DNA from 2 places in the Paenibacillus sp. FSL K6-1230 genome. Region 1 is predicted to be linked to the other one. Evidence: riboswitches for the same ligand, from Rfam matches in the RefSeq annotation. Region 1 holds a riboswitch; the other holds the start of a gene.

Evidence for each region. A riboswitch is a leader RNA that binds a small molecule or an ion and turns the genes downstream of it on or off. The one in region 1 is predicted to bind cyclic di-AMP.
Region 2: linked by a shared signal. The riboswitch ahead of MKX74_RS04420 (hypothetical protein) and the one ahead of MKX74_RS12040 (C40 family peptidase) in region 1 are both predicted to bind cyclic di-AMP.

What each region holds. Positions count from the first base shown of each region.
Region 1 is NZ_JBBOCK010000001.1:2,704,486-2,712,331, reverse strand. It holds gene MKX74_RS12065 (cache domain-containing sensor histidine kinase) at 1-807, opposite strand, end outside; gene MKX74_RS12060 (response regulator) at 825-2,450, opposite strand; gene MKX74_RS12055 (hypothetical protein) at 2,755-3,003, opposite strand; gene MKX74_RS12050 (response regulator transcription factor) at 3,170-3,820, opposite strand; gene MKX74_RS12045 (sensor histidine kinase) at 3,823-5,019, opposite strand; gene MKX74_RS12040 (C40 family peptidase) at 5,172-5,648, opposite strand; cyclic di-AMP (ydaO/yuaA leader) riboswitch at 5,653-5,790, opposite strand; gene MKX74_RS12035 (GNAT family N-acetyltransferase) at 6,100-6,708, opposite strand; gene MKX74_RS12030 (Asp23/Gls24 family envelope stress response protein) at 6,842-7,090, opposite strand; gene MKX74_RS12025 (LysR family transcriptional regulator) at 7,325-7,846, opposite strand, start outside.
Region 2 is NZ_JBBOCK010000001.1:1,013,973-1,021,818, reverse strand. It holds gene MKX74_RS04430 (Ig-like domain-containing protein) at 1-390, shown strand, start outside; gene MKX74_RS04425 (discoidin domain-containing protein) at 715-2,106, opposite strand; gene MKX74_RS04420 (hypothetical protein) at 2,501-3,115, opposite strand; cyclic di-AMP (ydaO/yuaA leader) riboswitch at 3,321-3,504, opposite strand; gene MKX74_RS04415 (threonine aldolase family protein) at 3,987-5,096, opposite strand; gene MKX74_RS04410 (LysR family transcriptional regulator) at 5,298-6,227, opposite strand; gene MKX74_RS04405 (amino acid permease) at 6,341-7,642, shown strand.

The DNA.
Region 1 (7,846 bases):
AGGAATCTCCTCCTGCATGACCAGCACCTCATTGTTCCTTTGCATCAGCAAGGCGTCCTCGATTCTCCGAATCCCATGATTGCTAAAATAGACGCTGTCATTCTCTCCAACAAGGATCAGCTCATCCTTCTCACCCAAATATAGCTCGTTCAAAAATGGCTTGAACACGGATATATCCACGTCCATATATAGGGTACCCACTACCTTCGGTTCTGCCGTGAGCTTGCCCGAGGTGTCGATCAGATTACGAGCGATCGTGAATACTTCACGATCCGCTCCAATAAAGTAGCTATCTGTATGTGTCGGAACAAGTGCGACCTTGGACGGCTGTCTGGTTAATTGCTCGTTCCAGTGCTGGAGCGGAAGCTCCTCGCTGCGAAGCCCCCTATTCTCCTTTTCCTGATAGTAGAGCTTGCCATCCATGTCACGCACGAAATAAACGCTCGTAATATATGCATCGCTATAGAGAATTGTCTTCAGGAATGAATCAATGGGCGTTGAGTTAATCTGCTCCATCTCATTCACATTATAGGTCTGGTTCTGCCGTATACTGTCTGATAGTCCTTCATAGCGGCCCGTATACATGAGCTTGGATATATCATTATATTGTTGGAACGCAGAATCCAGATTATAGCTCATATAGAGCACCATCTGCTGTAGATTACCTGTGGTATATCGCTCTACGTACGTTGAGAACACTTGCACGGACAGGTAACTGAGCGCAAATAAGGGGATCAGGCCAACCAGAATAAATGAAGCCGAGAATTTTACAAATATACTCTTGGGGAAACGCTTCCATAATCGCATGTAGAATCACCTCCTTCCTATGACTGCTGCTTGCGAAAGGCCTGTCTGTATTCCTGCGGTACTTGGCCGAATTTTTTCTTGAACATGTCACTGAAGTGCCTTACATGGTTATAGCCTACGCGCTCAGCAATCTCATATACCAGGAGATCTGTCTCTAGCAGCAGCTTGAGCGCTTGTTCCATCCGGACCTCGGTTACATAGCTTTTGAAATTTTGCCCGGTGTGCTTTTTGAAAAAGCTGCTAAAATAATATGGATTCATGTAAGCGAGTGCCGCCATGGACTCCAGGGTAATCTGGCTTGCATAGTGCTCCTCGATATAGCTCTTAACCTTGGAGAGCACAAGGATTTCTTTACCTGCCAGCCTGCGCTGCAATTGCTGCTGCATGTCAGACAGCATCGTCATCATGAGAAGCTCAACGTCCGCATAACAAGGGCAATGGACTAGTTCCTCCATCAATCCTTGCTCGGCAAGCAGCTCCTCCACTCCTCCGGTTAGCTTCATCATCTCCCGGTTAAGAGCCGTCAGGACATTATATACCGTCGTAATGGCAAGACCTTTATTATATCCAGCCTGAACACAGATCTGCGTCAGCAACTCTCTTGTCATGTGCTGGATGGCCTCTTCCTCCTGCGCAGGCAATGCCTGCGCCAGCTTGGACTGTAGCTCTGAGATAGACTGTGCGGGCTGCACATCACCACTCATCAGCTCTTCCTTCTTCAGATCCTCCTGACTAATTACACGATAAGGGCCGATAAAATATTTTAGATCAAGCGCTTTCAGGGAAGTGCGGTACGATTGCTTGGCTTCGCCAATGCGTGTCACAGCTTGACCAATACCTATGGATACCCTCAGCTTCAGGTAGCTCTGAACCTTGTGGAGTAGATCCAACGCCAGTTCATTCGGTGCTTGAGAATCATCATGCTGCAGCAAGAGAGCAAAGCGTCCATCCTTGAACAGCAAGAGCCCCTTCTCTCTCGTCCCCTCCAGACCTTCCAATGTCTCCCGAATAATGTTGGATAACGCAAAATGCACCAGATTTCGTTCCCGCTCATCCCAGCGTGAGCCATCTGACTGCTCATCCATCTCCAGTACACTAACCGTTGCATATCGACTGGTTCCCAATGCTCCGATGTCCTCCAGTTCAGCCAGTGCCTTCTGATCACCATTCAGTAGCCCGTCCAGAAGCTGCTCAATGGTGGTTGAACGATTCTTCTTCTCGTAATAGCTCAGCTTTTCCTTATTACGCTCGTCCATGCTCTCCTCACGAATCATGGATACGGCCTTTTTGACAACAGCTTCAAGCTGATTCTTATTAATAGGCTTCACCAGATAATCCAGCGCACCCAGTTGAACAGCCTGCTGAGCATAGCTGAACTCCTGAAAGGCACTAATGAAGATGACCTTGATGTGGCGTCCCGACGTATTCAGCTCTGACATAATCTCGAGTCCACTGCCTCCAGGCATGCTGATATCACTAATGATTAGCTGTGGGTCATGAACAGCAATCAGCTGACGCAGCTCCTCACCGTCTCCCGCTTCACCCGATATAGTTAAGCCAAGCTCCTCCCACGCCAGAAGCTTTTTTAAGCCACGCAAAATGATCGGTTCATCATCTGCCAGTAATAATTTTATAGCTTCCATACATGACTCCTTCCCGTATGCAGCTGTCAGTATGTGACTGAGAGACTGGATATAGATGATTATCTCGATTATATACTCTGGATTCAAATCAGAAAAACAACAAAATCACGACTTGCAAAGGCAAGACGTGATTTCACTGATTTCTCTGAACAAACGAACAAAAAAAGCCCCTTGCACACGGCGGCTTCTCTTATACTATAGCTTGATTATATGTAATATTGCATTCTGATAGTGATTTCGTCTTCTTATTGCTATCCTCTGGATTCAACACGAACTCACGAATTCATGTTTAATGGCTCATTGATTATTTCACAGTAGGAAGAGAGAGGAGTCCATGATCGCTATGATCTCTTTCTCTGCTCACCATCTCAGCAAGCTTGGGAAGTCGGTGTATGAATATATCAAAAAACTGATCATCAAAGAATAGCTGTAATCCCAATTGCTCCTCAGGCTCTACCGTGTGCTGATCCGACTCATGTACATGTGCTGATTCAGATTGCTGCAGATGTTGCCCATCCTTCAATTGGCTTGCTTGTGCTTGGTACGATTCCATAGTCTCTCCTCCTTGAAGCTAAGTTTAGAAAATAATTCCTTATATCATAGAATATATCAATTTCCAATCCATTTCTCACATAATTTATTCTACCGCGGTATAAAAGAAAAAAAATCGTACATAAGGGCAGAACCTTCATGTACGAGCGGGCGGTAGATTATATCGGCTATAACTGCAGAATTCCTCGATCAAGGGATACCGCCACGGCCTCTGAGCGGGAATCTACACCTAGCTTATTATAAATATTCGTGAGATGCGCCTTGACAGTCCGCTCCGATATGCCGAGATCAAAGGCAATCTCTTTACTGCGAAAGCCACGGGCGACAGCTTGCAAAATTGTTAGCTCTTTCTCTGTCATTAGCGATTGCTCCTGGTGCATAGAAGCCGAGGAGGCTGGTCTGAGCGTGCTGGCAAATACCTTGGCTGTAATCTCCGGCTGCAGCAGCGTCTCCCCACGTAAAGCGGATTCAAGGGTACGAAACAGATTATCCCGGCTCGTATCCTTAAGCAGATACCCTTTGGCACCGAGAGATAGTCCCTTGACCATCAGGTCATCCTCGTTATATGTGGTCAATATAATGACTGGAGTTGTCATTTGCCTGTCCCGCATAGCCTCCATCGTCTCCAGACCACTCATGACAGGCATATTCAGGTCCATCAGAATAACATGAGGCTCAAGCTCCTCCATCAGACGGAGTGCTGTTCGCCCCTCCTCTGCTTCACCAATCACTTCATACTGCTGGTCTGTCTCCAGAATCAGCTTCAGACCTTCCCTGACCACCCAGTGGTCATCTACAATTAGTACTTTGTATTTCATACCTAGGCCTCCTTTGCAATAGGCACCTCGATCTCAATGGTTGTTCCTTTCTGGGTAGTGCTTTCAATCTCAATAGTCCCACCCAGCAGTCGTACACGCTCTTTAATGCCGATTAGCCCGTAATGGCCGACCCTCTTCCCGATCATTCGAGTGTTGAAGCCCTTGCCGTCATCCCGAATGACAGTGAGTAGCTGCTGTTCATACTGGACAATACGAATAAAGAGATGGCGCGCGTGCGCATGCTTGGCAACATTGGTCAGACACTCTCGAATGATATGCTGCCCATGCTCCAGAACAAGTATAGGCAATGTACCCTTCAGGTCCAGCTCCAGTTGGACAGGAATCCCCGTCGCCAGCGTGAATCGCTCAATCTCCTCACGCACAGATTCAGAAAAGTCGATCTCCACAGCAGGCTGAGATCTTAGGTCATCAATTGCCTGCCTTGCCTCGGCAAGTGCACGTCGTGCCTGTGACATAGATTGCTGTACAATTTCGTGGGCTCGCTTCGTGCCACCTTTGGTCAAATGGGCGTCTATCGCCTCCAGCTGCATAATGATTCCCGCCAGGCCCTGTGCAAGCGTGTCATGCAGGTCACGTGCCATACGTTGTCGTTCGTTGGCAAGTGTAAGCTCTTCAACCTTCTTATGAGCCATCTCCAGCTCTCTCAGGAATGTCTGCGCCTGCACCCTGGCATGAACCTGCTTGAAGAAGAACGAAGCATAGGCCACTACAACGACGATTATGTTAATTAAGAATGGAAATAAAAAGCCAACACCCTCCGCATCCTTCAGCCACACAATCAGCACCCCGAACAGGGAATACAGCACCAGGAACAGTACGGACACCTTGAGCGGATGATAATAGACCCCCACGCTCTGCCCGATTAAGACGGGAATTAACCCGATGAGGATACCATAAAAGCCGTGCGGAAGTACCAAGGCACTCGCCACGATAATTACTCCCTGTAACGCAAAGTACAACCAGGGCTTGTAGCTGACCATTTGGTGAGAATACCAGTAGCAAGCAACATGCAATCCCATAAGACAGGAGAATAACAGGCTCCTGAGCAGCAGCGGCTCAGCCATATATTGCGAGATCATTACATGAGCATACACCAGCGCGACCAGCAAAATGACTGGGATTCGCGAAGGCGTAAGCTTGTCCGATTCAATCAGCATAATTTTTTTGCTATAATTCATTCTTCACCTCTTGCTGCCTCCGATAGGGCCGCCATAACAATAATAATCTAATAATACCTGCAAAAGTCCAATAAAAAAACGTACACAAGGGCAAATTTGTGTACGTTCGGGCAATCGTGGTATGTACTTTCGCTTATTAATGCTTGTACATATTATGGATGAATCTCGTCTGTCATTTTGTTCATGGTTCTCTCAGATACTACACGTCTTGCAGTTACATAACGATCCTTATAGTATTTCTCGGACAGCTTGCTGATAATAACGCCTCTGCTTGTCGACGAATGGGCAAAGGTATTGTCACCCATATAAATGCCAGCATGAGAGATGCTGCGTCCATTCGTGTTGAAGAACACCAGATCTCCTATTTGCAGGTCATCCTGGTCGACCTCAGTTCCTGCCATGGCCTGGGATTGCGAGGTCCGCGGCAGATCTTCACCATACTTCTCCATTATGTATAAAATAAATCCGGAGCAATCAAAGCCCGCTGTAGTCGTTCCACCCATTCTGTACGGGGTGCCAATTAATTCATCAACCTGACTTTCAATTCTTACAGCACTTGCGGAGCTGACTCCTGCCAAGGAAGACCAGAGTATAGCTGCTCCCAATGCGCCTGTTAACCACTTTTTCAACTGAAAAATCCTCCTTCGGTGCCTACGGAGTTAGCTAAGGGTTCGGTTGAAGGTCACCTAGAATATCTGCGGCCCAGCAGATTCATTCACCCAAATCGGGGTCCCCCGTTCTCACATACATGAAATTCGGCAAATTATTAAAGTTTTGTAACCATAAATAATGTAGTACATGTTGAGGTATTCTGTCAAATGCATATCGGAAAAAGTTACAATTTTTTTCGAATCCTTCCCCAACCATTACACTATCATCAACGATATCACCTGCAATATCACACAACTATACGACATAACCCCCCCCTCTGTACAGAACCGATGCCGACGCTACGGTTTCTGAGTGCACAGTGGGGGGTTATGCGATAATGACGCAATTAGCAGTGATGATACCATTAGTGGTGATGATGCCACTAGTTGTGTGTTGATATGAGAAGTCAGTTATGTGCCGAACGTATAATCAGACGAGCTCTTTAACCATGCGAAATAAGGAGAAGCCCGGTCGATTCATCTTGCCTGATACCACGTATCCTACTCTTTCATATAGCATCGCCGCCCGTGGATTGTCCTGCCGTACAGTCAGGGAGCTCCTTGAGTATCCTTGAAGCTGTGCTTGTTGTTCCGCAAAATGGAGCAATTGTGTACCGATCCCGAGCCCTCTGCTCTCAGGCAGCGTAGCCAGAGTACCGATATGGTATTCCCCTTCATAGCCTTCTTTAAGAGTCAGCATCGAAAAGAAAGCTCCTGGATGTAGCAAGCTGTACTTGATCAGCTCCAAATTGCGGAGCGCCCAAAGCTTCTTCGCCGTCGGCCAAGCTAACTGCTGGAGCAGCCCTATGGGATAACATGTAACTATGCCGAGCGTTTTGCCTTCGACTTTGGCTTCGTAGGCATATTGATGACTGAAACGGTTATAGCTGTTCTTCCAGAGCTTTTCCAGTGTCGATTGTATGATCTTCTCGTCTCTCGAGCCAGCCAGAGTATATGCCATCGAATCCAGTGCCATCCGATTAAGCTGCGACCCTGCTGGCGAGTCAGGATGCGCTTTGACAATTGATATTTCTGACATGTCATCACTCCTTCACTGCTTGCTTATCGTACTTATTACATGCCGACCGTTATACCGATATGACTTCTTCTATTCAAATATTCAGCAAGAGATTCTGTCTTACTTGTCACTAGTTGCTATCTCCCTCTGTTCATCAGACCCTGGGAATAACAATCCCTTCCACGTCCACATGCACGGCTCGAATGACTAGCCCCGTGAGACTCTCTATCGTCTCTCTGATGTTGCGTTGAAGCTCTCGACCTACTTCGTGGACATGGCTTCCATATTGCACAATAATGCCTACACGGATGTCCAGACTTGTCTCGTCGCTAGTCAGACTGATCCCTCCGCTACTCTGTCCGGTCATTTTTTGGGCCAATCCCTCTATCAGCTTAGTGGATATGGCTGTTACACCTTATGTAGCAATAACCGTCCTACTAACCGTTTTGAAGACTACAGCCTTTGAGGACCTTATATCAATTCTGTATTTCTTGCAAATATCCTCGCTTCAGCGCATCCATGCCAGCGGTCTCTTACCTGGATATCCTCTACCCATGTCTTCACGCTATATGGTCATCTTCAAGCTATATTTTCAACTTTACGCTATATGGCCCGCGGTTACGCTGTACGATCACCTTTATGATGTATGGTCTTCTTCCATGCAAAATGTACTCCTGATGAACGAGATGGCGCGTCGCGCCGCTGGACTTCCTTTCTTCCAGGATTTCGCTGCCAGACCAATCGTGCGGTAGGCTTGAGGCGCAAGCGGTCGCACTGCCAACCCTTCTGGCAAGGCGTTCAGTATCGTACCTGGAAGGATGCTAATGCCCAGACCCTTCTGCACCATCGCCATAATCGCATGGTCATCCTCCAGCTCGAACCTGGTCCGCACGCTCCCGCCCTGCTCATGCAGCCATCTATGTAGGTCTCTATCGCAGCCTTTCGCGGGCATAATGAATGCTTCGTTTCTAATCTGCTCTGCCGTCACCATTTCCTCCACACACAGTCTATGATCATCTGGAAGAACGCACAGCAGTTCATCCTTGTGCAGCTCCATTTGCTCCATTCGCTGATCTGTGGGCATATTCACGAAGCCAAAATCGACAAGACCACCTGCAATCCACCCCTCAATCTCCTGGTAATCGCCATCCAGCAGCCT
Region 2 (7,846 bases), 1.7 Mb from region 1:
CAAGTCAACTGGGTGTCCTCCAATCCGTCTGTAGCCACTGTCAAAAATGGTTCGGTGAAGACCCTCGCGCAAGGTGAAGCTACCCTTACAGGGACCTATCAGAATATGAAAGTAGTCACTGAAGTGCGGGTTGTGCCCCTTCTGAAAAAGCTCGTTGCAGGCAATAGCAAGGTCACCCTTGCACCAGGCAACAGCACCAATGTCAGCATCTTCGCCTTGTATGATACAGGTCAGAAGAACGTGGTAACCAGCAATGTGGAGTGGACCAGCTCCAAGCCCAATATTGTTACTGTCAATAACGGTAGAATTACCGCTGTCAGCAAGGGCAAGGCTTCCGTTAAAGCCAAATGGAATAAGAAGACCATTACGATTAACATTACCGTAAATTAGGCGAAATTACTGTGAATTAGGCAGCATTGCTGTAAAATAATTAACAGACTGTCTGCCTCGCAGACTGATCTGGCACTACCAAAAAGCCGTCCCTGAAGTCATTGACTGGAGGGATGGCTTTTTAGCTTCACAAACAAAGACCGCCTCTTGATTCATGGGATGGACTACTCCATCCTTTACCAAGAAGACGGTCTCTACATGTTTTTATATCCGATTATCTGTTAAAAGAGAGAGTACGATGATTACTAGAATGCACCTTCGTGATTAAGACTTAGTTAACATTGATCCCATGATCAGCCTAACGTCTGCTCTAAGCAATTAGCATTACTCCCCAATGACCTTCCACTCCAGAATTCCTGTTGAAGCCGGAGCCTTCGCTTCGATCACAAGACGCAGTGCACGCGTGCTGATCGCATTAAAGGAAGTACGATTGTACGTATCGACCTGAAGGCCGTAGCCGTTAGGACGCGGTACCTCAACCCAATCTGATCCATTCCAATATTGAATCGTATAGGCACTCGGTACATCAATACCTCCACCATCCTTGAACCAGTACACTTCGCTCTGTGAGAAGGTATATTCCCGGTCAAAATCATACTGGACCCATTGCGTCCCTGTCTCTGGCCAGTTACCATACACCAGACTGGAGCGATCATTGGAATGAGTCGGTTCATCGCCGTCATTCAAAGCCTGTACATTCTCCCACGGCGATGTATAAGAAGAAGATACACTGGCTTGTCCTGCCAGATTCGCTGGTTGATTAGTGACTGGCGCCGTCGGGAAGCGGGCTTGATCCTGCTTCAATTGACTCCAGGTGTAGCGTAGCATCCAAACGTCCCAATTCGTTATAGTTCTGGAATTACCTGCCCACATGATCGTTGGTACCGGGAATCCTCCTGGTGGACGCTCATGCGCCTGGTAGAAGTCAGGCAAGCCAAAGCCGTGTCCAATCTCATGCTCGATAATCTCGGATTCCTGGGCACGAAGATTGCTCAGGATGTAATCATCGGACATTCGCTGTCCCCAGTCTCCTCCGGCCCCCCCGCCGAAGTTCGCTGTCCCCCACAAATACATGTCGAAGCGCTTGTCCAGACCACCTGGATAGACGTATCCCGAATTGTGGAAGTTCTCAAAGCGCGACAATTCTCTTGGCGCTACTGGCAGCTGTGCCGGAATACGAGGATCGGATTGACTCAGGTCGTCCCGAATCGTATCCGTGTAGACGATCTCATCAGGCTGCCTGTCCAGAATTTGTCTGGAGTCAGCTACGGCCCAGCCTACAATCTTGACTGGTATATGTCCATATGGCCAGCCATCGTAGCCCTCCAGATGCTTGGTCCAATTGTTAATCTGCCGCTCCATCATACTCGCCATGTTCTGACGCTGCTCGCGTGTCAGGTTCTTGCTTGACTGCCAGCGGACCACGTAATTCAAGGTCCCCTTGCCTGCATAGATCTGATCGAAGATCAGATTTTTACGGCTTACGGAATCCTCCACCAGCATCCGATTCGTATACACCCACTCAATCGAAGGCCGCAGCGCCGTGGGCATGCTATCCAATGCCGCTTGCAGCGAAGCGTCTCCAATCGAAGCCTCTCGAGAGGCAGACACCTGCATGTTCTCCTCAGCTGCTGCAGTACCGGCATCGAGAGCCATTCCCGTCAACAGCAGACTGGTTGATAGTACAGCCAGACAAGCTTTCTTTCTTATTCTCACTACTAATCCCTCCACTCAGATTTTGGTAAAATGCTAGCTCTACGTCGGATCATCCTTTCTAGCTGTCTCTTCCTACTAAAATTCTCATTATGTATCATCCGAGCAACAGAAGCGTATGCAGACGATAATGCCGACAACATTCTCTCTGGGGGCAGAAAGTAAAACCATAGGCATCATCGCTGCAATACACTTAAAAAAGAAGCCATGCTCTAGCATAGCTTCTTTCATTTTACATTAAATCTCAAATTTTGGAATAGATTATTTATATTTCCTTGTGAAAATTTATAGAATGTGAGTATAGAGCCGCTACAAGCGGGGAGCCCTGTCGACTGCTGTTATCCACGCTCAACAGGGTCAGATTTCGGGCAAGGTAGTAGCAGTGAGCCATAAGTGGCTACATCGTCTCCGTATGCAGGATCGCATCAGCCCGGTGGCAATAGAGAACGTCATCAGCACCCAGACTCTTGTACATGAGCCGGGAATGCCTGGAATCTGTAATAACTATTAGCGGCCCACACGTCCATGAACGGCAAATTTGAATATACCGTGAGCACTGTGTCAGGCTACGCTCGAAGATATACAGCTTTTTGACCGGGAAAGAGGGAACTACCCATGTTTGCTCATGTCTGGTGTTCACGATGATTGTATGCTCGACACCAAGGCGCTCCAGTCGGGTCTTCTCCTCCGCATTGTTGGTCAGACCGGCGACCTTTTCCCCTCTGTATCTCAGCAGCTTAATGAACTCCTCGCCCTCACTTGTCGGAGCACAGACCACAATGTAGCCTTCCTTCTGCAGCTTGTCATAATCTATCGCTCTAGTGCTGGTGCCTGTGCAGGAGCTTCCAGAGTCGTAGCCGTCGTCATGATCCGCTCCCTCCTCCTTTCTCTGTTCACAGCCGGGGCCTTCCGTCGTTACCGTGGGCAGTCCCGTGTCCTTTCTATTCAAGGTAGTAGTAGATTGCACTACTGTCCGCTTCGACGTCCCGTGTCCTGTTCGCTCCATTTTCATTACTAAGCACTCCTTCGTTGTACAATCCGTTCCATATATTTAGCCTCTTGATTAAGCAATCGGTACTACTACAGACAAAGACCTGGTCCTCATCCTTGCAGCTGTAACGAACACTCGCTCTAGCCACGCATTCAGATTCATATAAATGCACAGCAAAAAACCACAAAGGGTATCCTCTGTGGCTCCAACGGCGGTCACATTGTATTCATCCCCTCTACATACGCTTACGAGGTTAGCTGACGGATTCGGGCGGTAAGAGTCGCCCTACCTGTCAAGATGCCAACTGCATCTATTCAGGATTCACCCCATAATGGCCGGATCTAAGACAATGAAGTAGCCATTGATTGGTTCCCCCGCTTTCCATGACGGAAATTAAGCGGCTTGCGTATTCAATTCGTGGAAACAGCTAAAATATACTCCCAACGCGGTGCAAAGTAAACCTCGATTCCGGTCAGAATTAACGATATTTCACGCTAAAACCGTGCAAGGCCAGCACAAAGGGCGTATGATCTTTGTATCTCTCGATTTTGCTACATCTCTAGACATTCGGGGCTGCATAGCAAGTCATGCATTGGCCTATCGGCAACGTAGATATGAACAGCAAAGCAAGCTTGACTAGCTCCAATATGCGTGTAGATCCGCTGCAAGCGGGGAGCCCTGTCGACCATTGTTAAGCTTGCTGTTCTTTCGAACGAAATTGAAAAGCTGATGAACAGCAAGCTTAAAGATGGGCACTCCGTTTCTCTAGGGCTTCCCCGTTTTCCGCTAACCACGCTCTCTACAAGATCATTCAAATTCAAAAACGTATACGGTCAAGATACTAGTTATTGCCTAGTTACTTACCTAGCTACTTACCTAGCTACTTACCTAGCTACTTACCTAGCTCTTCCCTGAGCTCTCTTAGAGCCTGATCCAGCAGACGGAAGCCCTCGTGCAAGCGATCTTTAGGAATATCGGCGTAACGATCGCCTAGACTCAGCTCGTAGTAGCAGCTATTCTCACCTGTCGCATGCAGATATGGAGTGAAGCCTATACCAGACTGCTCCATGACGGCTATCAGAATCGGCTCCAGCTCTTGCTGCGACACCTCGAAGTGAACGTGGAACATGTTCGATACTGGCACCTCGGGTAGCGTGCGCGTGGCGTGACAGGCATTGAACTGAGCTGCGGCTTCCTTCGCCTTAAGATAATAGTGCTCCATTTTGCCTATGCGCTGTGTCAGGTAATAGTCTGCGCTCAGAATGTAAGGATACAGGCTGATCAGGTCTCCACCGTACCTCCTCTTCCAGCGCTTGGATTCGTCTATGAAGTCAGCACTGCCGGTTAGAATTGCACCAGCAACACTGCCGACTCCTTTATAGAAGGAAATGTATACACTATCAAATAAGCCGCACAGCTCTGCCACAGTTCTTCCATAGTAAGGTGTTACCTCCAGCAGCCTGGCTCCATCCAGATGCAGTCGGATGCCCTGACCACGGCAGTAATCCGCAATCGCCACCAGTTCCTCATAGGAGGGAAGCTGACCGCCAATTTCACGCTGGGGCAGCTCCAGCAGCAGACAGGACACGGGCGTATCCAGTGCCTGCACATCCTCCAACGTAATCAGACGATGCTCGTCAGCCAGCAAAATAGGCTCAATATGATGTAGCTCCTTCAGTCCATCCTCCTCATGAATCTCCAGATGGCACAGTGGATGATAAGCCACCCGCTTGAGGCTGACCCGGTCACACCATATGCGCAGGGCAATCTGCTGCGCCATTGTCCCACTGGGAAAGAACACCGCCGCTTCCTTCCCGGTCAGTTGTGCAAGACGGTGCTCGAAATTCTCAATAATCTCTCCTTTGCCATACATATCGCTATCCAGCTCAGGGTCCAGTTGTTCCAACGCTTCGGTAAGTACACGAAGCTTCCGGTCATGATGGCCGCCGAGCGGGTAAGGCGCCTGACGATAGGCTTCTCTTAACGAGGACAATTCCGCCATACTGAATACACTCCTTCGAATGCCATAATGAATATTTTTCATGAAGAAATCATGCGGGTCAGCCCGCGGAGTGACTTTTGGTGACTTCAGGTCACTTCAAGGTCACTTCAAGTGACTTTAGGTCACTTTAGGTCACTTTAGGTCATTCTAAGTTACTCTAGGTCACTCTAAGTCACTCTAGGTAACCACAGGCTGTCTGTCTTATAGATTCGTCACTTGTGCCAGTCCCGCCTGCTCCTCGCGCCACCGTGGTGCATGCTGCCTCACCGTCTCAAGGAAGGCTAGCATAGCCTGGGACTGCCACTTCTTCGTATGGTATACCAGCTGAGTAGCCACCCTTTGCCCATCATCGTTCCAGTTCAAGCGCACCAGCTTGCCATCCTGTATTTCCTTGTGGACGGTGATGTAGGGGAGGAAGGACAAGCCTAATCCATTCGCTACGCATTGCTTGATAGCCTCGATGCTCCAGAACTCAAGACTCGGATCGGGTACGATTCCGGATTGATGCAGATGCCTCTCAAATAAAGTCCGGTAGGAGCAGCCTGACTCGGTGAACAGAATACTCTCTTCCTTCAGCTGTCCGGGCTCCACCATTAGAGAACCCGCGAGTGGATGATTCGGAGCAGCGATAAGCGCCATGTTCTCCTGTATCAGCGTCTCAATATGCAGATCCCTCTCCTCTGCCTCTGGCTGGAGGATAAAGGCTACGTCCAGGTCACCTGCTCGAAGGAGGGACAGCATCTCCCAGCATAACCCTGGCTTCAAAATGATGCGCACCTGCGGATACCGCTCCCGGTATTCTCGAATAATCGAGGGTAGACGAAAAGCAGCCAGAGACTCGGGCGCACCGATACGAATCGTTCCACTCGTCTCCACGTCCGTACTGAGAGCATTCTCTGCCATGGCGTGCATGCGGTAGATTTCCTGTGCATACGGAAGCAATCGCTCTCCTGCTGTAGTTAGACGAATTGTACGACCAATACGGTCAAAAAGGGGCTTCCCCAGCTCATTTTCCAGAGCCTGAATCTGCGAGGTAATACTAGATTGTGCATAATCCAGCTTCAATGCGGCCTTGGTAAAGCTGCCCGTCTCGACAACGACCAGAAAGGTGAATAAATGTCGGGATTCGATGCTGATCAGTCCTTCCATCGGTTTTTCGAATGGAAAACATTCAAAACTTCCGTTTTTCAGATGGGTATATTGTCTGTTACGCTGATAAAAAAAGCAAGAGAGGAATAACGCTAATGACATCCCAATCCAAGCTACTGCACAAGACCATCGGAATGCCGCAGGCGATTGCCCTGTATATCAGTGCGGTGCTGGGCTCCGGCATCCTGCTCGTACCTGGGCTTGCCGCCGAGGTGGCTGGTCCTGCCTCATTGGCAGCCTGGGGGCTGATGATTGTGCTGATTCTACCGATGGCTCTCAGTATGGGGCTGCTCTCCGCCAAATACCCCAATGCCGGGGGCGTATCCCATTATGTAACGCTAGCTTTCGGTGAACGGGCCGGGGCATTGATCGGCTGGTTCTTCCTGATGTCCGTGCCGATTGGCGCACCTGTAGCCGCCTTGACTGGTGCTGGCTACCTGACCGCCGCCCTCGGGCTTGGCGAGAGGGCGCGTATCACCATTGCCGCTATCACCATCGTGGTCGCGCTGCTGATCAACTGGATCGGCATGAAGCTGGCCGGACGCATTCAGGTGGCCGTCGTCCTGTCTATTACGGCCGTACTGCTGTTCACCTTCATAGCAGCGATACCCTATATGTCCGTGGAGCATTTGACTCCCTTCGCGCCTCATGGCTGGACCAGTGTCGGTCAGGCTGGAGCGCTGCTGTTCTGGTGCTTCATCGGCTGGGAGGCTGTGTCCCATCTGTCTGAGGAATTCAAGGACCCACAGCGTGCTGCCATTCGCGGAGTGACCATCGCCGCGCTGCTCGTAGGTGTCCTGTATTTCATGACAGCACTGGCTACAGTAGCTACTAATAGCTATATCATTGCAGGCTCAGATGCTTCCCTGATCTGGATCATCAGCCAGCCGCTTGGCATATACGGAGCTGTGCTGACCGGGGCTACGGGCTTGTTCATCTGCATGGCTACGATCATTGCCTACGTCGGCGCGTCCTCCAGAGTCGCCTATGCCCTGGCCAGACAAGGAGCGGCCCCTGGCTGGATGGGCAAGCTGTCCAGCAAATATCTTACACCGATAGGAGCGCTGGGCTTCCTGAGCCTCTGCTTCATCCTGGTCATGTTCCTGTATGGCAGTGGACTCGTGTCGCTAACGACCTTGATTCAGCTACCGAATGCCTCCTTTATCCTGACCTATCTGGGCGGCTGTGCTGCAGGGGTCCGTCTCCTGAAGGGCAATCGCTTCGGCCAATGGATTAGCGGTATCTCCTTCGTAGCCACAGCTGTCGTGTTCCCTTTCACAGGCTGGGCCATGCTGTACCCGGGAGTCGTGCTGCTAGTGTTCGTACTTATTCGCTGGCTGCGAGGACGAAAATCCATCATAGTTGAGGAAAAAGGTGCACAGACCCGGCGAGTGTAGCCGAGTAACGGAGTGGAAGACAGTAAGGCGGAATGATGAGGTGCGAATGCCAAGCTCACATAATTTCCCCGGGAGATTCGCACCTCAGATTTTGTCGAACCGAAGTCGAATGTGGATAAATTGTATACAAAATCTATTTTTAAAGCCGGGGAAGATTTCCATTTGAACGGATGTACGGTAATATAGGGGCTGGATACAGCGTAT